2 regions of the Dorea hominis genome follow, and region 2 is predicted to be linked to the other one. Evidence: a T-box and tRNA genes for the amino acid it is inferred to sense, from the RefSeq annotation. Region 2 holds a T-box; the other holds one or more tRNA genes.
What was found. A T-box is a leader RNA that pairs with one kind of tRNA and senses whether it is charged. The one in region 2 lies ahead of H8S07_RS10915 (valine--tRNA ligase), so its partner is inferred to be a tRNA-Val.

Region 1: it has a tRNA-Val gene. The T-box ahead of H8S07_RS10915 (valine--tRNA ligase) is inferred to sense a tRNA for this amino acid. The anticodon was not compared.

Annotation. Positions count from the first base shown of each region.
Region 1 covers NZ_JACOOY010000005.1:2,094-14,243, reverse strand. Annotated here, with positions in the region: gene H8S07_RS04900 (hypothetical protein) at 1-527, opposite strand, end outside; gene H8S07_RS04895 (DUF5716 family protein) at 502-1,785, opposite strand; gene H8S07_RS04890 (DUF5717 family protein) at 1,804-5,094, opposite strand; gene H8S07_RS04885 (pyridoxal phosphate-dependent aminotransferase) at 5,223-6,311, shown strand; gene H8S07_RS04880 (GNAT family N-acetyltransferase) at 6,341-7,351, opposite strand; gene ispF (2-C-methyl-D-erythritol 2,4-cyclodiphosphate synthase) at 7,437-7,985, opposite strand; gene H8S07_RS04870 (hypothetical protein) at 8,016-8,402, opposite strand; tRNA gene H8S07_RS04865 (tRNA-Val) at 8,609-8,681, shown strand; tRNA gene H8S07_RS04860 (tRNA-Met) at 8,705-8,778, shown strand; tRNA gene H8S07_RS04855 (tRNA-Met) at 8,852-8,925, shown strand; gene H8S07_RS04850 (hypothetical protein) at 9,250-9,657, opposite strand; gene H8S07_RS04845 (hypothetical protein) at 9,764-11,095, opposite strand; gene H8S07_RS04840 (ankyrin repeat domain-containing protein) at 11,129-11,380, opposite strand; gene H8S07_RS04835 (hypothetical protein) at 11,515-12,042, opposite strand; gene H8S07_RS04830 (ankyrin repeat domain-containing protein) at 12,081-12,150, opposite strand, start outside.
Region 2 covers NZ_JACOOY010000014.1:57,252-69,401, reverse strand. Annotated here, with positions in the region: gene H8S07_RS10930 (L-serine ammonia-lyase, iron-sulfur-dependent, subunit alpha) at 1-23, shown strand, start outside; gene H8S07_RS10925 (AEC family transporter) at 210-1,154, shown strand; gene H8S07_RS10920 (Ig-like domain-containing protein) at 1,180-1,803, opposite strand; T-box leader at 1,948-2,218, shown strand; gene H8S07_RS10915 (valine--tRNA ligase) at 2,300-4,963, shown strand; gene H8S07_RS10910 (LTA synthase family protein) at 4,989-7,199, shown strand; gene H8S07_RS10905 (bifunctional folylpolyglutamate synthase/dihydrofolate synthase) at 7,199-8,542, shown strand; gene H8S07_RS14655 (hypothetical protein) at 8,526-8,660, shown strand; gene H8S07_RS10900 (tetratricopeptide repeat protein) at 8,671-9,996, shown strand; gene spoIIAA (anti-sigma F factor antagonist) at 10,081-10,392, shown strand; gene spoIIAB (anti-sigma F factor) at 10,393-10,848, shown strand; gene H8S07_RS10885 (SigF/SigG family RNA polymerase sporulation sigma factor) at 10,827-11,540, shown strand; gene H8S07_RS10880 (hypothetical protein) at 11,605-11,772, shown strand; gene H8S07_RS10875 (stage V sporulation protein AA) at 11,756-12,150, shown strand, end outside.

The DNA of each region.
Region 1 (12,150 bases), on a different contig from region 2:
GCCTGTGCCGCTTCCTCATACAAAAAAAGTCTGCCGTATGCACTTCCCAGACAACCATACACTTTTGCATAAAACGGCTTTCCTACCGAATCATCCCGCTTACCATCAATGATCGTCCGGTAAACAAGAATCGCATCTGCATATTCTCCGTTTTTCATCAGGCTGTCCGCTTTCAGCTTGAATCTCTCCACTTCTCTCTGGTCCTGCAGCTTTTCCAGAATACTCTGTATCTTTATAATCTCCGAAGATGCATACATTGTTGACTGCTGCAATATCTTAAGAATAAAATCTTCTTCCGTGCAATGGTTATCCAGCTCTTCCTGCAGCGCATCTGCAAGTTCATACATCTGCAGCTCCGTCCTGATCCACTCACACAGCTGTCTGTTGATCAGTGTATAGTCGATCAGATAGAGATTATTACAGATGAAATAACACAGCTCCTCTAATGTATAGATCCTGATATGGCCTCTGGCAATCACATATGGTTGTCTGGCATGTTTTTTATGACATAGAATTAAACTGCCCATTGATTCCTCCTAAATGTATAACCTTTTCCACCTGAAAATCCGAAGCTTCAAAAAATTCTCCAAAGCCGACATCCTTGAATGTCATCTTACAGGTTCTTTCATCCAGAAACATCACTTCGATCCGCAGGCGGAGCGAATAATCTCTCCGCTCTTTCAGACCATCCAGAGATACTTTTTCTACCTGGAGTTCATCTCCGGCAAGAGTCTCCACATGAATCTCAATATCAGATGTATCTTCCAGGATTACCTCCCATTGTCCATCTGCTTCATACCAGTGTGTTCCCCAAGCAACGACCGGATACCATCCTTCTTTGCCACCAATGCGCATACGCAGACTGATCTGTTCTGTCATGCGTGTGTCATCCAGATATACCGGTCCTTCATTATAATTGCGATATTTTCGCATGGAAGTGTAGCAGGCACCTTTACTGTACAGATTATCACCCACGAATGCACGTCTTCCATTGCAGAGCACTTTCAATGAATTCGGATACCATTTATTTTCAAATGCCGCCCCAGTCAGGTACACAGACGATACGACCTTTTTCTCAAACACATTCTGGATAAACAGACGAAAACTTTCATCCGCGCTCTTCGCTTTTTCCCTATTCAGCACAGGGTAAATCGCTTCCATCTCCTGGATCTGCGCACTTGCGACTTCATCTACCGTCACAAACATATCACGGTTCTGACCATTTGCCACATTCATCCTCCGGAGCATATACGCTCTGATCGTCTGTCCATCGCAGAAAAACATCGCTGATTCATACTGCCACAGCTCTTTTGGCTGATAAAACATATAGTGGCAGAATCCTTCTTTGTAATCCTGCACGTAAATATTCTCCTTGTCTACGCCAAGATGCCTGCCGATTCCTTTGAGCATCTTAGACATATCAATATTCGTATATGGCGTAGAAAATGTAATAAACCGGATATCTTCAAAATCCTCCAGTGTAAGTCCTACGAATTTTGCCAGAAGCCAGACTGCATCGTGGACTTTACTTCCAATCCGCACTTTCTTACGCTGCACTGCCTTGCCGAACAGATCTGACACCACGCAGGACGGATTCTTCTGTTCCAGCAGTTCTGCTTCCTTTCCATATACCCATTGTTCTTTTATATAACCTAATTTCAGAGGGATCAGCGACTGTCCCTGTGCACACTCAAACGTCTGCGGTTCATCGCTTTTCTCATCGTAATAACTGATCTGACAGGTATTTTCATTCAGATCATAGCCAATAATACTGCCTCTTCTCACGTTATTTCTTCCTCTCTGTTATTCATACATCCTAAAAAGACTGTCTGCCATCTTCTCTTCCTCTTCAAAATCCATGATCGCTTTTCTCTGGTTCGCAGGGGACATAGAAAGCATTGCATTCAGTTTTCCGTATTTGCCGGTCTTCACTGTATGCGCATTCGTCAGCACTTTCTTCTCCGTTGTTGTGATTTCATTTCCAATCGTATCCTGGAAATAATAATGCAGTTCTTCATCTTCATACAACACGAACTGTTTTACATAAATATTCTCATATGCCGGGAGCAGATTCTCTGTCTTATATCCAAGTGTCTCTTTCCCACCTTTGCGGATCTTGTAAAACAGCTTCACCTTATGTCCCGGCTCCGCACGGTATGCCAGCATAGTACGATCATACAACTGAAGCTCTGTCAGCCACTGCGCCCGGTACTTCATATAGAACGGAAAGATCAGCTGCTTTTCCGTCAGTCTCCGAAGTTCTCTGTGCAGAACTTCTTCCAGTTCATCCGGATATTTTCTGCCGGCATAGTACTTAAGTAGCGCAATCTTGCAGATATCCGGCAGCGTTTCCTTCTTCTCACACTCGTTAGCAATGATCTCAAAAACACTGGATTTCGTATCTCTGCCATTTATTACATACTCTCTTGACGCATACGTCAGGTATGCCTGTTTCAGCCGAAAATATACATTATCAGACAGATAATAATCTTCAAAAATAGCTTCCTCATCAAACATATCTTCTGAAAATAACATCTGCGTAATGATCCGTTCACTGATCTTGCCGGATGCAACCTGATATTCCCGCAGCACTTTCCAGAGCCGCTTCATATCTGCAGTTGCACCACAGTAATAATTTGCCAGATAAGTCAGCGTTGCTTTGTCATACTGATGTCTGCGGAACATCTCAAAACACAGATACGTCAGGAAATCATCTTCTTCGTAATTCTCTTCCCGGATTCTTCTGCTGCAAATGCAGAACACATCTTTATCTTCAAAATAGCTTAAGCCTTTAACATAAATATTTTCAAAAGTCGGAGTCTCTTTCTCCTCGCTGTCTTTCCATTTGCCGACAGATGCACCATATTTCTTGCAGATTTCCAGAAATCTCGGTTCATAGAACAGACGCTTTGTCTCATATGGAATAGAATCCGTATAATAACGTCCCTCTATCGACTCCCAGATGATCCTTGCTTCTTTGTCATACAGATAGACAATCACCGGCTCATCTTCGGTATATGGGACACGCTGTCTGATTTCTCCATTCTTCTCAATGACAAGCACACAGTTCATATGTGGCACTTTCGTTGAGATCGAATATGCGTAGCAGACATCGCGCATTGCTTCCATATGCTCGGAATCCATATCTTCAGTACAGAAATGCTTATATAAAATACGAAGATATTCTGTGATATGTCGCTTTCTGAGCTGATCCATCGCAAATGTCTTCATCTGCTCTTTGTATCCTTCATACAGTTCTTCACTGTCTGCTTCATAAGTCAGAAGATTAGCGTAAAGAAATGCAGCCTTCTCGTATCCGAGTGTATTTCCATGCATAAAATACAGGAAAACAGACTTCGGAAGCGGTCCGTTTACACTGGATGGATCCAAAGTATTCATATAATACTCATATAACTGGGCAATCTTAAGCTCGGAATCTACTGCTTCCTGATACCAGTGAAAATATTTTTTCTGATTCTTATTTCCCTTGATCAGAAGAATACAGATCGTATTGAGTATCATCGGATCTTTATAAACCTTATAAATCCGCTCTAAAATGCGGAATAACAAATCACTGTAGGACTTATGCTGACTTGCAAAATTCGCCACATATAATGCCAGTTCCTTCGTCATCAGCCGATATTTGGTTGCAAAATTCAACACCTGTAATTCAAATTTGCCAAGCTTTTTCAGAAGTGTCGGCTTCGCCTGATAGCACAAATAAGCTTCCAGATAGAACATAACACCATGTGTTTCAAACTCAAACTGCTGTTCCAGCACTTCCAATCTCTTGTATGGATTCTTGTATCTTCCGTCTATCTGTAAAATCATATAGAGAAGCAGCCAGGAATCCTGATGGCGCATATAGGTCTTGCCAATCTCATCCAGTACACGCTCCATATGGCTGTCATTCTCACGAATCAGCGCCGTCAGGAACAGGTAATAACAGTTTGTGATCGGATCCTTTCCGATTGCGAAACGGTTATAGTTATAATTCTCCAAAATCCATTTTGCTTCTTCAAACTTCTTACCAATAATATAAACATGTGCCTGCAGAAGCTGGTAAATCTCACTCATCGGCTTAATTCTGCGGATAGCGGCAACATTTTCAATCGCATTCTCCACCCATGTATCCAGCTCGATACGTCCTGCCATATAACCGATATATTCTTTTAAAGACTGCGCATATAACAGTTCCGGTACATAATGTTCCTCATCATATTCCTGATTCTGTAATACTTCAATCTCGTAGGACAATGCCTCATACGGAGTAATGAACCGGATCGTTCCATAGTTTCTTCCGCCATGCAAATATTCCGGACGTACCAGATATTCCATCTCATAACTGTTTCCGACAAAATCTTCTGTTGTCAGATCCGGCTTGGTAACACGTAAAAACGCTCCTTCTGTCTCAATATGGATCGGCATGAAGCCCCATGTGTTCTTTACGATCGTAATCGTTCCTTTATTCGGTTCTTTGATATCTTCAAAGAGCATTCCTTCTCCCTGCAGCGTCAGGAAAATACATTCTTTCTGCTTAATACCGACAAGGAACTCTTCCATTGCCTGTTCGCCGAGCGACCATTTTCGCATATTATCATAGAGATAAAACGTCCGCTCATTCTCATATTTGACAATCTCGTAAAATTCTCTGGAGCGGAACAGTCTTCCTGCTTCCGAGAAATCCTTGATCGCAAGCTTCCTGAAATCATCTGTACTCTGTACTTTACCATAAGTTGTCATAACATATGGCTTTTCGATGATCGCTGTAAAAGCAAGCTCATATTCACCTCCGGAACATACGACCGTGATCTTACCGCGTTCTACATGTCCCGGTTTTAATCCCTTTCCATCATAAGTAAATTCAATTCTGGATGTGACTCCGTCAAATCCCTGATCTTTAAAATGGATACGAAAAGAAGACGGATATAATATTCCCCGTATCTTTCTGTCATTATTACTTTTTATTAAGAAACTCCCTCTATATACTTCTCCCTCGCCGATAATCATGACCAGATTCGTCTCTTCGAACACAACTTCCGGCTGTTCTACGCTGAAGTCTCCTTTAGAAAATCTTTGTATCTTATTTTTCAAGACTTACACCTGCATCTTTCGTTGCTTTTTGTAAAAAACATACTATAATGAATTATAGCATTGTTTGTTTGGTAATTGCAATGCTGTAAGAATAAAATCTAAGGATAACCCCGGAAAGGAACATAGATATGGATAAAAAACCTGAATTTCACGGAAGCGATCTGGAGCAGATCGAAGCCTATTATCATATTCCGAAAGAAGAAATCGTCTCTTTCGGTGCAAATGTAAACCCGCTTGGATTGTCCGAGCAGTTAAAGAAAGATCTGGCTTCGCATCTGGATGTGATCACACGTTACCCGGACCGTGATTATAGATCTCTGAAAAAAGCAATCAGCAAATACACCGGTGTATCTGCCGATCATATTGTTATAGGAAACGGATCGACAGAGCTGATCTCGCTTCTTATTTCCACACGCACCCCGAAAAGGGCACTGGTACTTGGACCTACTTATTCTGAATATGCCAGAGAATTATCTTTAAATGGTGGTTCCATGGATTTTTATAATCTAAAAAAGGAACAGGATTTCCAATTAGATATCGATGACTTTATAACGACGTTAAAAACAGACTATCAGCTTGCGATCATCTGCAATCCGAATAACCCGACTTCTTCTGCGCTCACAACAAGTGAGATGGAACGTATCCTCGCAGCTTGCCGGGAATACGGAATCTTTGTTATGATCGATGAAACTTATGTAGAATTTGCACCGGATATTGAAGCAGTCAGCGCAGTCAGTCTTATTCCAAAATACGATAATTTCATGATCATCCGCGGCGTCTCCAAATTCTATGCCGCCCCGGGGCTTCGTTTCGGATATGGTATGACAAGCAATGAGGCTTTCTTAAAAGATCTGCTTCTCTACCAGAATCCATGGAGTCTGAACAGCATTGCCGCATATGCCGGTGAGCGCATGTTTTCCGATACTGATTATTATAAGAAAACCCGCGAACTGATCTGTTCCGAACGCACATACATGTTTGATGAACTCAAGAATAATCTGAACTTCAAACCATACAAAGCCTATGCGAACTTTATTCTTGTTGAGATTTTAAAAGAAGGAGTTACTTCCTTTGATGTATTTGAAAAAGCAATCAAAAACCGGCTCATGATCCGGGATTGCTCCTCTTTTGAATCATTAGCCGGTGAATTTTTCCGTTTCTGTATCATGAATCCTGCCGATAACCGACGTCTTCTTGATGTATTAAATCAGATTTAAGTACTTTTCTTTCATTTTCCGGTTAAGCATTATACAACTTCATTTAAGTATATTTTAGAAAGAGGAATGATTTTTTTCATTTCCTCTTTCATTCTTTCGGTCATATGGACTCCGTCCTCTTCACAAAGTTCTTCCACTGTCTTTGCACCAAATACAAAGCTTGTAAGTGCCGCAATCGGGATCTCCCCTTCGGAATTTTCCAGTTTGCCATCCATCAGCATTGCCCCGGAAATCTCTGTTCCGGTGAGCACCAGTGTGCGGTTATTCTCTTCAATAGCAGAATCGGTTACTGTAAAACATACGCATAACAGTTCCTGCAATCTGAGCGACATCAACATCCGGCGTACATCAACAATCCTTGTCATAATCTTCGGGGTCTCATCTTCATCCTCATCCGGGAACCAGATCCTGCAATCCTCAATCCCCGTTTCATTCTGAAACAGCATCAGTTTTCCACCGTCACTGTCACATTCCCGCATTAACCTTAGGTAGTATGCGCCGTCACGTTTCACATATACATCTTTATCTGCCGCAAGCTTTTCATTTGCCCACTCGGCAAGTGTATCGCAATCTTCTTCCTTAAGCGGGCGAATACAAATGCCTGCCGCTTCTTTCTTCGCCGCATCTGCTAAATTATATACTCTGCGTTCCTGTTCATAAACCGTCCGGAAATCATGTGGTGTATAGATTGCTTCTGCTGCCGGCATCAGGAATGTAAAATTCTCTCCTGATACATACATATCCTGAAGTGCCCGCCTTAACAGCGCCGCCATAAACCCACGTCCGCGATACTCCTTTCTTGTCGCTACTGCAACGATGTAATGCGCCTGTTTTTCCACACCATTTACCATTAATGTATATGGATTCAGGTGCAGCATTGCGCAGATCTCACCATCTTCTTCCACTACATATATATCATTATCTCTCGTTTTTTCCGAAAAATAATAATCCACAAATCCTTTGCTGTCCTCCGTAAATACTTTCTCATACAATGGACGCACTTTGTTATGCTCTTCCTGACTTAACTTACGAATCTCCATTCTTCTTCCAGTCCTTTATATTTCATATAATGATATAGTAATTTCCCAACTCAACTATAATACCTGCATCTTGTCCTGCCCGCCTTTACTTTCCCACATTCGGGCAGCCACCACATCCTGCGCAGCCGCCGGTCTGCGGACCGACCTGGTAACTGTAATTGGCAATCGTATCCAGTGATGCGATAGCCTGTGAGGAGATTCCTTCACCTGTTCCGGTAAATCCAAGCCCTTCTTCTGTAGTTGCTTTAATATTTACCTGATCTACATCAATGTGAAGTGCTTCTGCCACATTTTTACGCATCTGCTCAATATGAGATGCCATCTTCGGTCTCTGCGCAATAATGGTTGCATCAATGTTACCGATGACATATAATTTCTCGTCGATCAGCTTTCCAACATGTTTCAGAAGTTCAATACTGGACGCTCCTTTATATGCCGGATCTGTATCCGGGAAATGTTTTCCGATATCACCAAGAGCTGCCGCTCCCAGAAGTGCATCCATAATCGCATGCAGCAGCACATCCGCATCCGAATGTCCCAGAAGCCCCTTCTCATAAGGGATCTCTACTCCTCCAAGAATCAGTTTGCGGTTCTCTGTCAGTTTATGAACATCATATCCCATTCCAACTCTCATACTGTTATTTCCTTTCCCAGAATATATTTCTTATTCTGTAACATTATTGTGATCTGTATTCTCTTCCTGTTTTTTGGCTTCACTGTGATCTGCTCCCACCGGTTCATCACTCTTCTGTGTATCTGTATTGCCTAACAGCTTATCCCGGTTCAGTTTACCGTCTTCATCCACATCGCTCTCTAATAATTCCTCGCAGTCCAGCTCTTCTCCGTCATTTTCCACATACTCATGCTTCACTGCCATCACGACTGCCTTCGCACACCATACGATTCCAAGTACAGCAAATGCCACACCCAGCACCAGATAAAGCGTTGCATTCTCCGGCCTGTTTGTCATCGTCTTCTTTATCAGATCAATTCCCAGATATCCAAGATATCCCCCTACAATAATTCGAAAAAATACGCGACCTTTTGTCATTTCATGTCCTCCTGCCTGTGTTTTATTAATGTCTGCCGATTTTATAACTTCTATAAAACTTCTTATAATTCGCACAAATCGGCTGTTTTTCGCACATCTGAGCATATTATATCACATACTTACAATTTTTTGCAAAAAAAGTGTTGACATTTCCTCACTTTTGATTGTATAATAACGAAGTCGGTTTGAGAGAGCCGGGTAAATATGGGATCATAGCTCAGCTGGGAGAGCATCTGCCTTACAAGCAGAGGGTCATAGGTTCGAGCCCTATTGGTCCCATACTTATAAAAATATTTCTTTATGGCGGGATAGCTCAGTTGGCTAGAGCACACGGTTCATACCCGTGGTGTCGCTGGTTCAAATCCAGTTCCCGCTACTTTAAAAAGACTTGTTCTTGCAAGTCTTTTTACATCCGTAATATTAACAGTACTTACGGGCAATATTTTCATGGCGGGATAGCTCAGTTGGCTAGAGCACACGGTTCATACCCGTGGTGTCGCTGGTTCAAATCCAGTTCCCGCTACTTTAAAAAGACTTGCAATTGCAAGTCTTTTTTCAATTCATATCCGGAATATATTCCATTTATTTGTGTTTTTATTCTAGTTTATTTTACTAAAATATTTCAAAATTACCTACACATATCAAAATATCTACGCAAAACAAACTTCTAAGTTCTACCCTGCCCCCGAACTTCTGTATTCAATTGTCTCTTCTTCTCAAAAAATGAATTTCTCGCCCGAACACGGGCATTTTTGACTGTATAGTAATCCTTTCTTTACAGCTTTTTGTAACTTTCTTTTCAGCTCATTTTTTCACAGCTCTTCACTGCCTTCTTTACAGCTCGTTTTTACACACCATAATATAAAAATTGTTTTTCATCCGGTTTGAACTTATACTTGTCAGTCATCTCTTTCTTATCTCCCATTTTCATCTTACAGGTGTGTTGTACAATCCATTTCCCGTGTTCCTGCACATAATTAATATCCCACTTCGCAACTGTAGATGTTCCATCCGGAAAATGATAATATTCCATTACTGCATTCATATCCGGAACATTGCCCACTTCATCTTTTAACGACATCTGCAACTTCAAAAAATATTTATCAATATCCGGTTCCCATTTTATCCTGACTTGGTTTTTATCTGAAACCACCGTTACTTTCTGCTGCTTTCCTTCTTTATACACTTTCACTTTTAAATTATCATACGATGAAATCTTTTTTCCGTTTACACGTATCGTCACCTGACAGTTCATCTAATCCGGTGCTCCCGCGAAGAAAATCATACTCCCAAACACCAGCAGGATTGCCACAACGCTCCAGACTTTTCTTCTGCACATATCATCCACTCCCCTTGTAAATTTATTTCTCCAGTTCCATAATATCCATTATCCGCATATTCTCCCCGCTTTCATCATCCACGTACACAACATACAGCTTGTCTCCATATGTCTGGAAATCATAACGGATAATCTCGTCACCTTTACCGGTCTTGTAACCCTTTATCTTCTTCGTCCAGAGCGGCGTATCCTGACCGGTTTTGTAATAGCTCACCTTTCCATCCTTGAATGTTGCATAAGCATCTGCTGACATGAAAACAGCCTGCTCTTTTTCAAGCTCATACTTCGCTGTAATCTTCTGCTTCTCCATATCATAGTAAATCAGTTCACCACCACTGTATCTTGCCGCTTCATAACCTGCTCCTGTGTAATGTTCCATGCCACCCAAACGGTAATCTTCCAGTTGAAGCATAAGCATATTTCCGGATACTTTCATATCTACCGGTTTGTATTTTTCGGACTGATACAACTCTTCATTTTTTCCGTCGGCATTTGTTTTATAAATACGGAAATCCTTTGATTCATTACGAAAATCCCATGCATACAAGGTATCTTTATAGGATGCCAGTAATTTTCCATCTTGTAAATCCGTATCCAGTTGATGTACTCGTTCTCCTGTTTTCTTATTTACCATAACCGTAGCCAAAAAATCTCCCGCAGACGTATCCTTAAGCAGTAACCGATAACCTACTTCTCCGTCTTTTGTCTTTTCCCGCTTACAGCTGCCTGCATGATAAAGCTCCATATCCGGTGTCGTAATCTTTGTATGTTCTATCCAGTGCTTATCCCAATCTATAAATGCGCCTTTGCCTGTCTGTATTTTTAGTTCACCTAAATCCACCGTTTTTCGGACATTCTCTGCATCCACTACATATAACATCTTCTGATATGAATCATCTTCCCCTGTACTGCAAATAATATAAATATATTTTTTACCGAGAAATGCCTTTTCAATCCTTCCATCCGCATCCATTTTCCGCTCAGCAACCAGCTTGCCATCCGCATCATACTGGCGCAGCGCATCCCAAGAATTCACATAAATATATTTGCCATTTGTATAAGTTCCTGCATCTTCCAGCGCCGACTGAAGTTTTCCACTTTTCGGATCTACAGTTCTTAATTTCTTATCCGAATAATCATAATAATATGTCTTATCACCCAGCATTGCCAACATTCTCGCATCACCGGTTCTCGCATTATGAAGAACCCTGCTGACATTATAATTTCCTTTTGCTTTCTCCAAATAATAACTGATCGGATTTGTCCGCATCCAGAACAGGTAATAACCAGCCAGATAAATAATCACCAACAGACAGACCAACACGATCCATAAACTCTTTCTCTTCTTTTTCATAACCGTTCTCCTTTGTGTTCACAAAAAACACTCCTACTTCAAAAAATCAACATCCGAAAAAAACTGATTTTCCTTCGCAATGTCATATGCCGTGTTGCCATCACCGTCCTTCTTGTTCACATCCGCTCCGTGCTTCACCAGATACTTTGCAATATCTTCGCTTGTGCACTCTGCCGCCGCATGCAGAACGGTATGTTTTACTGCTGATTCGTCCTCATCACCTGCAGACTCGGCATCATCATCCAGCGAAATCTCCTGATTCACATCTACGCCGATTTTTATCATAATCCCACATATGCAGTAACAAACAATAGCTCTCTTTTGTGACATATAATTTCAAAGTTTTAGAAACAGCAGGAAAATTCTGTTTCACGTATTCAGAAATAGTCCTGCTGTCTCATTTGCATTATACTAATACACTAAAACACGTCCAGGCCCAGTTTCACTTTAAGTGTTGTAAACCATCCATATGCATTCCACTTATCATATTTGATAGTAGCTTTTGATTCTATTAACTGATTTGATTTATTGGTCCATTTGATGATAATAGGTATTTCCGTTTTTTCTTCCGCACCGCTTTCCGCTTCTATAAAATCATATACTTTTTCCCCTTTTAATATATTTTTTTCTGCTGGCGTTTCTAAATCATCAGCTATATACATTTTTGTAGTTGCTTTATCAAATGAACCATATTCTTTTGTTAAAACTGTAATCTCTTTTGGCATATGATTTTCTTTTGGAATTATGTAGCCTCGCACAAATCCTAATGAATCTGGAATTAAATATATTTTCCACGCTTTATCATCACTCACTGATTCTGCATAATCATTTTTCATAACCGCAGAATTTAAATAAATAGGAAAAATATTAAAAAATATAATTAAAATCAAATAGAATATAAATATTATTCCAACTATTATACATATCCATTTCTTTTTTACTTTCATTACTTCATTCAACCTCCTTTGTGTTCACCCCAAACACCCTACTTCAAAAAATCAACATCTGAAAAAAACTGATTTTTCTTCGCAATGTCATATGCCGTATTCCCATCA
Region 2 (12,150 bases):
CACGAAAAAAATTAACGCAGTAGATTTTTAACATAGAACCCTATAATATGAAAATGAAAAAGAGACTTACGCATGAATGAGATGCTCCCCTTCTATGGAGTGTACAAACAGAGTGCGGTCTCTTTTTCATTGTTTATAGACAAAAAATATGATAAAATATGTGAGAATTTTAACCTGATAATATTGTATAAGAAGGAACAGAAGAGAAAATGGAAAATCTGATATTTAGTTTAAATGCAACCGTCCCGATTTTTTTACTTATGATTCTGGGACTATTATTTCACAAAATCGGATGGATTGATGATGTATTTGCACAGAAAATGAACAAATTCGTATTTGTGGTTCCGCTTCCGGTTTTAGTGTTTAGTGATCTGGCCACAGTCGATTTTCACGAAGTATGGAATATGAAATTTGTATTGTTTTGTTTTCTGGCAACATTTTTCAGTATTACACTGGTATCATTTATGTCACTGGGGTTAAAAGAAAGAGCTTTGAGAGGAGAATTTATTCAGGCGTCCTACAGGAGCAGTGCAGCTCTTCTGGGAATTGCATTTATACAGAATATATACGGAAATGCAGGAATGGCACCGGTTATGATCATTGGAAGTGTGCCGCTTTATAATATTATGGCAGTATTGGTGTTATCCCTCTTTAAGCCGGGACAGAGTGGACTTGATAAGGCTGTTTTAAAAAGAACAGCAAAAGGTATTGTGACGAATCCGATTATTTTAGGAATTGTAGCAGGACTTCTTTGGTCTGCACTTGGACTTAAGATGCCACATATTATGCAGAAGACGGTAACAAATATTGGCGGTGTTGCAACGCCGATGGGGCTTATGGCAATGGGAGCTACTTTCGATATAAAGAAGGCATTTGCAAAAGTGAAACCGGCAGCAGTTGCAACATTTATGAAATTAATTGGTCTTGCGGCAATCTTTCTTCCGATTGCGATTATGCTTGGATTCCGGAGAGAAGAACTGGTGGCGATACTGGTAATGCTGGGATCAGCGACAACAGTAAGCTGTTTTGTGATGGCCAAAAATATGGGACATGAAGGAGTCCTTAGTTCCAGTGTTGTAATGCTTACTACATTGTTCAGTGCATTCACACTGACAGGCTGGCTGTACATATTAAAAAGCATGAACTTTATATAGTTCATGCTTTTCAAAACTTTTGATACTAATGACAAACTTTGCAAGGCCTTTTCTTTGGACATGAGGCGAGTGATCCTGATTTTACAACACGAGAGCGGCTAAGCGTAGGGCAGCTTCTGGTGCTGTGGTAGACTTGTCCGGAAGGAGTCCAATATACGGTTCCAGAAGTCTTTTTCGGTTTTGGTTTTCTCTTTTTAGTAATGATCCGTACTTTGCACGTAGCTTTTTTTCCGGATTTTAAGGTGACAGTTATTTTAACTTTTCCGTTTTTCTTTGCTTTGATTTTCCCGGTTTGTGTGACAGATGCCAGTTTTTTATTGCTAGATTTCCATTTTTTTACAGAATCTCCTCTTCCATAGGAAACTTTAAGCTTTTTTGATTTTCCCTTATAAAGCGTTAGCGATTTTGGTGCTATTTTAGCATATGCTTTTATTTTTGGAGTTGTTTTGGTTTGAATGCTGTCGCAATACCAACAAAAGCGTTCTTTTGTACCGGTTCTAAATACAGTTGCTTCTTTTACTACCTCCCATTCAGACCAGTCGTGTGTGCAGACATCAGCATCTGAATCAGCGGCCTGTGCCGGTAATGGCATAGGAAGCAGAACTGTCAGCAATAAAGCGACTAACAGTGTGGTAAATTTCTTTTTCATGATTTCTTCCCTCTTTCTATCGATTATGATAACTTTATTATAAGAAGTAAAAAAGTGAAAGTCAAACCTTAAGGATTTCTGAAATCTGTGTAAAATCCTTGACAAAAACAGAATCGATAGATATGATATTCAGTGAGTTTATACGTAAAGGCGTTGAAGAAGAGGAGTATGTATCATTCCCTGCCAGAGAGAACTGTCCGCAGGCTGGAAGACAGTTTCAGAATCAGAAGATACAGAAGGTAGCTTTGGATGCCGGATATCTGAAACGACAGGTTACGAACTGGTCAGTAGAGTTAGAGATCAGAGGAACAAGTAGGATATCCCGGAGTCATTCCCGTTAAAGAATAAGATGAGAGATATGGAAGAGTTTCTTCTATATTATAAAGGTGGTACCGCGGTTACAGTCGCCCTTTACGTGTGTAAAGGGCGTTTTTAATTGTCCAAATGTGACCAAAGTGTGAAATAAGAACTTATGAGGAATTATGAGGAGGAAACAATGAGTCAGAACTTAGAGACCACATACAATCCAAAAGAGATTGAATCAAAATTATATGAAAAATGGTGTGAAAACCAGTATTTTCATGCAGAAGTAGACAGAAGTAAGAAACCATTTACAACAGTAATGCCGCCACCGAATATTACCGGTAAGCTGCATATGGGACATGCTTTAGACAATACACTGCAGGACATTCTGATCCGTTATAAGAGAATGCAGGGGTATAATGCTCTGTGGATTCCGGGAACAGATCATGCAGCAATCTCTACAGAAGTAAAAGTTACCAATCAGTTAAAAGAAGAAGGAATTGATAAAAAAGAACTTGGAAGAGAGAAATTCTTAGAGAGAACATGGCAGTGGAAAGAAGAGTATGCCGGAACAATCGAAGGACAGTTAAAGAAACTTGGTGTTTCCTGTGACTGGGACAGAGAGCGATTTACAATGGATGAAGGCTGCTCCAAGGCTGTAGAGCAGGTATTTATCAGCCTGCATGAGAAAGGATTTATTTATAAAGGATCCCGTATCATTAACTGGTGTCCGGTATGTAAGACATCCCTTTCTGATGCGGAAGTAGAGCATGAAGAGCAGGATGGATTCTTCTGGCATATCAAATATCCGATCGTTGGAACAGATGATTTCCTTGAGATTGCGACAACACGTCCGGAGACAATGCTTGGAGATACGGCAATCGCAGTACATCCGGATGATGAGAGATACAAAGATATCGTAGGAAAAAAATGTCTTCTGCCGCTGACAGACAGAGAGATTCCGATCGTTGCAGATTATTATGTAGACAAAGAATTCGGAACAGGTGCTGTTAAGATTACACCGGCTCACGACCCGAACGACTTTGAAGTCGGAAAACGCCATAATCTGCCGGAGATCAATGTCATGAACGATGATGCGACGATCAACGAACAGTATGGTGGTAAATATGCAGGTATGGATCGTTACGAAGCAAGAAAAGCAATGGTTGCTGATCTGGAAGAGCAGGGATATCTTGTAAAGGTTGTTCCGCACTCTCATAATGTTGGAACACATGACCGTTGCCACACAACGGTTGAACCGATGGTAAAGCAGCAGTGGTTTGTGAAGATGGACGAACTCGCAAAACCGGCGATCAATGCGATCAAGACTGGCGAATTAAAATTCGTTCCGGAGCGTTTTAACAAGATTTATCTGCACTGGCTGGAAAATATCCGTGACTGGTGTATTTCTCGCCAGATCTGGTGGGGACACAGAATCCCGGCTTACTACTGTGATGATTGCGGAGAAGTTGTTGTATCTCACGGTATGCCGGAAAAATGCCCGAAATGCGGATGTACACATCTGACACAGGACGAAGATACACTGGATACATGGTTCAGTTCAGCGCTGTGGCCGTTCTCAACACTTGGATGGCCGGATCAGAGCGAAGATCTGGATTACTTCTATCCGACAGATGTGCTTGTAACAGGATATGATATTATCTTCTTCTGGGTAATCCGAATGGTATTCTCAGGATATGCACATACTGGAAAAGCGCCGTTCCATACCGTATTTATTCATGGACTGGTAAGAGATTCACAGGGACGTAAGATGAGTAAGTCTCTTGGAAATGGTATCGATCCACTGGAAATCATCGACCAGTACGGAGCAGATGCGCTGCGTATGACACTGATTACCGGTAATGCACCTGGTAACGATATGCGTTTCTATAATGAAAGAGTTGAGGCAAGCCGAAACTTTGCAAATAAAGTATGGAATGCGTCACGTTTCATTATGATGAACCTGGATGAGAAGAAATTAGAAGAACCTGCAAAAGACAGCTTGCATCCGTCAGATCAGTGGATCTTATCAAAATGCAACACATTGATTAAAGATGTGACAGAAAACATGGATAAATTCGAACTCGGAATTGCATTGTCTAAGCTGTATGACTTCATCTGGGATGAGTTCTGTGACTGGTATATCGAGCTTGCAAAATATCGTATTTACCATGCAGAAGAAGATCCAAAGGGAGCAAATGACGCACTCTGGACATTAAGAGAAGTTCTGAAAGACTCTCTGAAATTACTGCATCCGTATATGCCATTTGTAACAGAAGAGATTTACGGCAAGCTGATTCCGGAAGAGGAGTCACTGATGATGTCTGCATGGCCGGAATATGACGAAGCTCTGAACTTTCCGGAAGCTGAGCGCATTGTAGATCACTACAAAGAGATTGTACGTGGTATCCGTAACGTACGTGCAGAGATGAACGTTCCGAATTCAAGAAAAGCAACTGCATATGTAGTTTGCGAAGATCAGACATTATGCGATGGACTTGCATTTATGACAAATTCTGCAAAACAGATGGCTTCTGTGCTGGATCTTGTTATTCAGAAAGATAAAGCAGGAATTGCAGATGACGCAGTATCCGTAGTTGTTCCGGATGCAACTGTATACGTTCCGTTAGAAGAACTGATTGACTTCGATCAGGAAATCGAACGTCTGACCAAAGAAGAAACTCGTTTAAATAAAGAGATTGCCCGTGCACAGGGAATGTTAAATAATGAAAAATTTGTAAGCAAAGCACCGGAAGCAAAAGTTCAGGAAGAACGTGAGAAACTGGAAACTTACAAACAGATGAAAGCACAGGTATCTGAAAGATTGGAAGGACTGAAAGCAAAACAGTCCAAATAAACTAGAAGATATGTAAGGGGATATTATGAAAAAAATTCATATTAAAAAACCGGATATTAAAGGTGCAATTGACAAATTAAAGAATCTGAAAAAAGAAGACGTTATTCGCCACTTTAAGGCACGAAAGGAGCGGCGTGCGAGAATTATTGAAGCGCGCCGCAACAGTGCATTTGCAAGGAAAATGCAGCCTGTTTATAAATTTATGAATCGTTTTTCGCTGGTGTTCCATGCGCTGCTTGCATGTATCATCAACTTCGCAATTGAGGCGATTTCCCGTCATTCACTCGTAGAAGCGTGGATTTATATGACGGGATCCCCTTTGGTATTTTTGTATAATGCATTTATGATATTTGTCACATTTTCCATTGTATATTTGTTCAAGCGGAGAGTGTTTGTCCGGATTATTATCAGTGTATTCTGGATGATTCTTGGTATAGCAAACGGCTATATGCTGCTAAAGCGTGTTACTCCATTTAATGCGCAGGATTTGAAGATTGCATCAGACGGATTATCGCTGATCAATAAATATCTGGACGGATTTGAGATTATATTATTTATCGTAGGAATCGCGGCGGTTGTTGTATGGATGATTTCTATGTGGAGACGTGGCGGACAGTATGATGGAAAGATTCACCACGTTCGTGCATTGATTGGAATTGTTGTATGTGCAGTGTTATATGTATTTGTTTCCAATCAGGCAGTAGACAAAAGAGTCGTATCCACATATTTCGGAAATATCGCATTTGCATATGAAGACTACGGACTTCCGTACTGCTTCATGGCAAGTGTGTTCAACACCGGAATTGATGAGCCGAGCGGTTACAGTAAGAAAACGATGGAAGAGATCGGACAGAATGGGAAACTTACGGAATCTAAGATCACAAATGCAAAGACGAAGAAGACAAAACCGAATATTTTATTTGTTCAGCTGGAATCTTATTTCGATGTAGATAATGCAGAATTTTTCAAGACATCTCAGGATGTGTGCCCGAATCTTCATAAGATGTTTAAGAAATATTCGACCGGATATTTCAAGGTACCATCAGTAGGAGCCGGAACAGCGAACACAGAGTTTGAGGTGCTGACCGGAATGAATTTACGTTATTTCGGACCGGGAGAATATCCATATAAGACAATGCTGAAGGATCATACATGCGAGAGTGCGGCTACTGCATTAGGAAAATTAGGATACGGAACACATGCGCTGCATAATAATGGCGGTAATTTCTACAGCCGTGCGAGAGTATTTAATAATATTGGATTTGACAGTTTTACGAGTAAAGAATTTATGAACATTTTGCAGCTTACAGAGAATGGCTGGGCGAAAGATGCCGTGCTTGTACAGCATATTATGGATGCGATGAATTCAACAAAAGAAAATGATTTCGTATTTACAGTCAGCCTGCAAGGACATGGTGATTACCCGACAGAGAAAGTAATCCAGAATCCGAGAATTACAGTATCGGGGATCGATGATGAGGCATTGAAGAATAAATGGGAATACTATGTAAATCAGGTTTATGAGATGGATCAGTTCGCCGGTAATCTGATTAAGGCAGTAGAGAAGAGAAAAGAACCGACCGTTGTAGTTTTCTACGGCGATCATCTTCCGACAATGGGCTTAAAAGCAGAAGACTTAAAGAGCCGGTATCTCTACAACACGAACTATGTCATCTGGGATAATATCGGGCTTAAGAAACAGGACAGAAATATTCCGTCTTACCAGATCATGTCAGAAGTATTTGAACGTCTGGGAATCCATTCCGGAACATTGTTCAACTATCATCAGACAAGAAGAAAGACGAAGAATTATCTGTCCGACCTGGAGCTTTTACAGTACGATATCCTTTATGGCAAACAGTATGTTTACAATGGCAAGAAACCGATCACAGAAGGACATATGAAGATGGGAATCCGCAATGTAACATTGAAAAATGTTGTACCGCATCTCGATGAAGGTTACAGTCTGTATGGCGAAAACTTTACCAAATCGAGCAAAGTATTTGTAAATGACGAGAAGCAGGATTCTACGTTTCTGAATAATACGAGAATTGACCTGGATGAGACAGAACTTAAGAATGGAGATAAGATCTCGATTGTACAAATGGGATCTAGCGATACGGTATTCAGAAAGTCAGATGAATATATTTATAAGGATGGAAAACTGACAGTACAAAAAGGAACAGGAACCGATACAACCAAGTCCTGGGTACCACAGGCCGACGGAGATAAATAATGAAACATCAAATACCGTCTAATTACAGGGAAGCTGTCGATTATATCGAAGAGCTTCCCAAGTTTACGGAAAAACATCCGTTAAAGCATACAAAAAAATATTTGGAAAAATTACAGAATCCGGCAGAGAACTGCAAAGTCATCCATGTGGCGGGTACGAATGGAAAAGGTTCCGTATGTGCTTATCTGCAGGCTGTTTTGCAGGCAGAAGGGAAAAAAACAGGTTTTTTCACATCGCCACATCTGATCAAGATCAATGAACGAATACAGATTGACAGAGAAGAGATTTCCGATGATACATTTTATGATGTATTCTGTGAAGCGTATCATGTAGCACAGGAAATGGAGCAGGAAGGTGAAGGACATCCTTCTTATTTTGAATTTCTGTTTGGCATGGGGATGAAAGCCTTTGAAAAGGCAGGCGTAGAATATATCATTTTGGAAACAGGACTCGGTGGCAGACTGGATGCGACCAATGCTGTGGAAAGTCCGGTTCTTACAGTCATCACATCCATCAGTCTGGATCACACAGCGATTCTGGGTGATACAATTGAGAAAATTGCTTTTGAAAAAGCAGGGATTATCAAGGAAGGAGTTCCGGTTATTTTTGACGGAAGCCGGGCAGAGGCGACGGAAGTGATACGACGCCAGGCGGAGAAAATGCACGCACCTTGCAGAAAAATCTCGAAAAATGCGTTCGAAATCCGTGAAGTTACGAGAAACCATATTGCATTTTCAAGGCGAAATGCTTATGATAAAGATGTTATCTGGCAGGTTCCAATCTGCGGATGTTATCAGGTAATGAATGCGCAGATTGCGTTGGAAGCACTGGAATGTCTGTTAGGAAACTGTGAGAGCGAACCGGACAGGAGGAAGAAGTGGGTTGATGCCGTCGCATCTATTCACTGGGAAGGGCGTATGGAAGAAGTAGCGGAGCATGTGCTTGTAGACGGAGCGCATAATCCGGGTGCGATCGAAGCGTTTGTGGAGAGTATACACCTTTTGTATCCGGAACCGGAACCATTGCCGATAGTAGTATTTTCTGCTGTGGCGGACAAAGACTACGAGTGGATGATTGCATATCTGTGCAGGTATCTGCCGGCAAAGTTATATATTGTAACAGAGATCCCTGACAAACGGAGAGTGTCAGCCGAAGAACTTAAGAAAGTATTTGAAAGATATACGGACTGTGAAGTTGTGGCTAAAAGCGATATAGGGGATGCCCTTAAGGAAGCTTATGACAGACGGGGAGAGAGTGAGATTTACTGTCTCGGATCTTTGTATCTTGTGGGAGCTATAAAAGAACGAATAGCAGGAGGTAACAATCATGCTGAATTACGATGAAGAAGTGAAGAAGTTTCAGCCGAGTCTGGAAGTAGAAGATATCGAGGGCGCGGTGTATCAGGAAGACTTAAGTGATATGACAGACATTATACGAGAGATGATGGAACAGACGAAATAAAGGGGATTATATGGATTATTCAACGAAACTCGTGTACCAGTCCAACTACTGGTATAATGATGGTCTGAAGCGTGCGAATATACGGGATCTGTCCGGAGCAATTCTATCGCTCAGACGTAGTTTACAATATAATAATGCGAATGTAGCAGCCAGAAACCTTCTCGGTCTTGTTTATTATGGCAGAGGAGAAGTGGTAGAAGCACTTGTAGAATGGATTCTCAGTAAGAATTTCCAATCCAAAGATAATATTGCCAATTATTTTATTAAAAAGGTACAGGAAGTTCCGGGAGAGCTGGAGCAAGTGAACCAAGCAGTCAAAAAATATAACCAGAGTATTAAATATGCCAGACAGGGTGGCGATGATATTGCGATCATGCAGCTTAAGAAAGCAGTTGCCGCGCATCCGGGTTATGTAAAAGCACGCCAGCTTCTGGCACTTCTGTATCTGAAGAATGAACAGTATTCTATGGCGAGACAGGAGATCCGTGCAGCGCACAGGCTAGATACGACAGATCCGGTGACACTTCGATATATGCATGAACTGAATCAGATCCGAAAGAGCAGAACTGTCAGAATAAAAGATAAGAAAAAAGAAGATTTTGTTTCTTACAATCTGGGAAATGAGACGATCATTCAGCCGGCATCCGGTAATTTTAAAGAAAATCTGGGGCTGCATACAGTTCTGAATATTTTGATCGGACTTGCAGTCGGTGTCGCGGTTATGTGGTTTCTGATCCTTCCGGCGGTATCTAATTCAAGACAGAAGACTGTCAACAAACAGACGGCTTCGTTCAGTGACCAGATTGCAACGCAGGATGCGCAGATTAGTGCACTTAAGAAAGAACTGGAAACTTACCGCTCTTCCGACAAGAAGAATAAGAAATCAAAAGCAACCGCAGCTACAACACAGGAAAGCTATGAGGCGGTGATGAACATTGCTGATCATTACAAAGCCGGTGATATGAGTAATGCGGATATGCTGGCAGAGCTTCTGAAAGTGAATAAGAGCACACTTGGCACACAGGGAAAGAAACAATTTGAGCAGATTACATCATCACTTTATCCGACAATGTGCCAGAGATTATTTGCTACTGCGACAGCAAATTATGATGCGGCAAATTATGATACTGCGATCAGTAATCTGGATCAGATCATGCAGATGGACCAGGGTTACAATGATGGAAAAGCAATGCTCCTTCTTGCACAATGCTATGAAAAACAGAATAAGACAGGCAAGGCTAATACATACTATCAGAAGATTGTCGATAAGTACAGCGGAAAAGAAGCGGCTACAACAGCGCAAGAGGCATTGAATAAACAGAATAAACAAAACTAAATAAATATATGAATGTAATTACGAAAGAAAAGGATATGCGAAGAAGCATGTCCTTTTTCTTTACTCAAAAAAGGAGGACACACAATGAAATATGAAGTGCAGGAGAACTGTCTTACTATTTTTCTCCCCGGAGAACTGGATCATCACAATGCAGAAGAAATCCGGAAACGTTCCGATTATCTGATCGACCAGAATCATATCCGGTATGTGATCTTTGATTTTACGGATACGACATTTATGGACAGCTCCGGAATCGGTGTCATTATGGGGAGATATAAACGAATTTATATGCTGGGAGGAGAGGTGTGTGCCGTGCATACAAGTGAAAGAATGAAAAAAATACTGACGATGTCAGGAGTAACCAGGATCATGCAGATTTATGAGGAGGACAGGTAGATGGAAAATACGAATGAAATGGAACTTATTTTTGACAGCCGCTCGGCAAATGAATCTTTTGCCAGAGTAACTGTTGCATCCTTTATGACGTCACTGAATCCGACACTGGAAGAAGTGTCGGATGTGAAAACGGCAGTTTCAGAAGCTGTAACAAATGCCATTATACATGGATATGAAAATGAAGTACATAACATCCGCATCCACTGTAAAACAAAAGGACAGACTTTATATGTAGAAATCTCTGATCAGGGAAAAGGAATTGAAGATGTAAAGCAGGCAATGGAACCGCTCTTTACAACAAGACCGGAACTGGATCGGTCGGGAATGGGATTTTCCTTTATGGAAGCATTTATGGATCTTTTGGAAGTGGAGTCGGAAGTCGGGAAAGGAACGACGGTAAAGATGGCAAAAACTATTGGTAAAGGACGTAAATTATGGATCACACAATCGCTTTGATCAGAAAATCACATGCGGGCAACCGTACGGCAAGAGCGCAGCTTGTAGAAGAAAATACAGGACTTGTCTGGTGTATTGTGAAACGGTATTTTAACCGGGGTGTGGAAGCAGAAGATTTGTTCCAGATCGGAACGATCGGGCTTTTGAAAGCGATTGACAAATTCGATCTGAAATATGAAGTGAAATTTTCAACTTATGCAGTCCCGATGATCGTCGGTGAAATCAAACGCTTTCTGCGGGACGATGGAATGATCAAAGTGAGCAGATCGCTGAAAGAACTGGCATACCGCGGGTATCTCTGTCAGGAAGCACTTGGTAAAAAACTGGGACGCGAGCCATGTATTACAGAAGTTGCTGCAGAGATGCAGGTAGAACCGGAAGAACTGGTACAGGCGTTTGAAGCGACCGGAGAATTGGAATCTCTGCATAAACCAATCTACAGAAAAGACGGACAGGAGCTGACACTGGCAGACAAACTGGCAAGTCCGGCAGAAGAGACGGAAAAAGTGCTGAATCACATGTTTTTGAAAGAATTGCTGGCAAGTCTTAATAAAGAAGAACGAAGACTGATCTATCTGAGATATTTTGCAGAACGCACACAGTCTCAGGTGGGAGAAGAACTTGGCATTTCGCAGGTACAGGTATCCCGGATGGAGAAAAAAATATTAAAAAGTATGCGGGAACAGATCTGACAGGCATATCCATGAATAATTTTTCTGGAACCATCCATACTAATCACAGAAAGAAGGTGAAAGTATGGATGAAACCAGAAAGAAGTTCCGGATATGCCTGATCTGCGTTGTGGCGGCAGCGGTTCTGACCGGTATGATCTATTATTTTGCAGAGTGTAATGCGGCGGAAAGAGAGACGGAAGGAACGCTGGTAGATAGAAGGTGGGAGGCAGAAAGTGGCATCGAACAGTGAAACAATCTATATTAAGGCAGGTCGTAATACAGAAGTAAAGAAACCGGACATAACATTGGGAGAAGTGCTGGAGATTACATGCGTGAATCCATCAATGGAAGCAAAAGTCCGGTCTCTTCGCCTGTTAAAAGGAATCAACGGTCGTGTAGTGGTATCGGTGCTGAAAGTTGTTTCTATGATACAGGAAGTGTATCCGAACGCAGACGTGCAGAGTATCGGAGAGCCTGATTTTATTGTAACCTATGAAGAGCCGGGGAAAGGCAGCAGATTCATGCAGAGCATAAAAGTCGTGTTTGTGTCCGTGCTGAGTTTTTTTGGTGCGGCATTTTCCATCATGGCATTTAATAACGATGTGGATGCACCCAAACTTTTCGACCA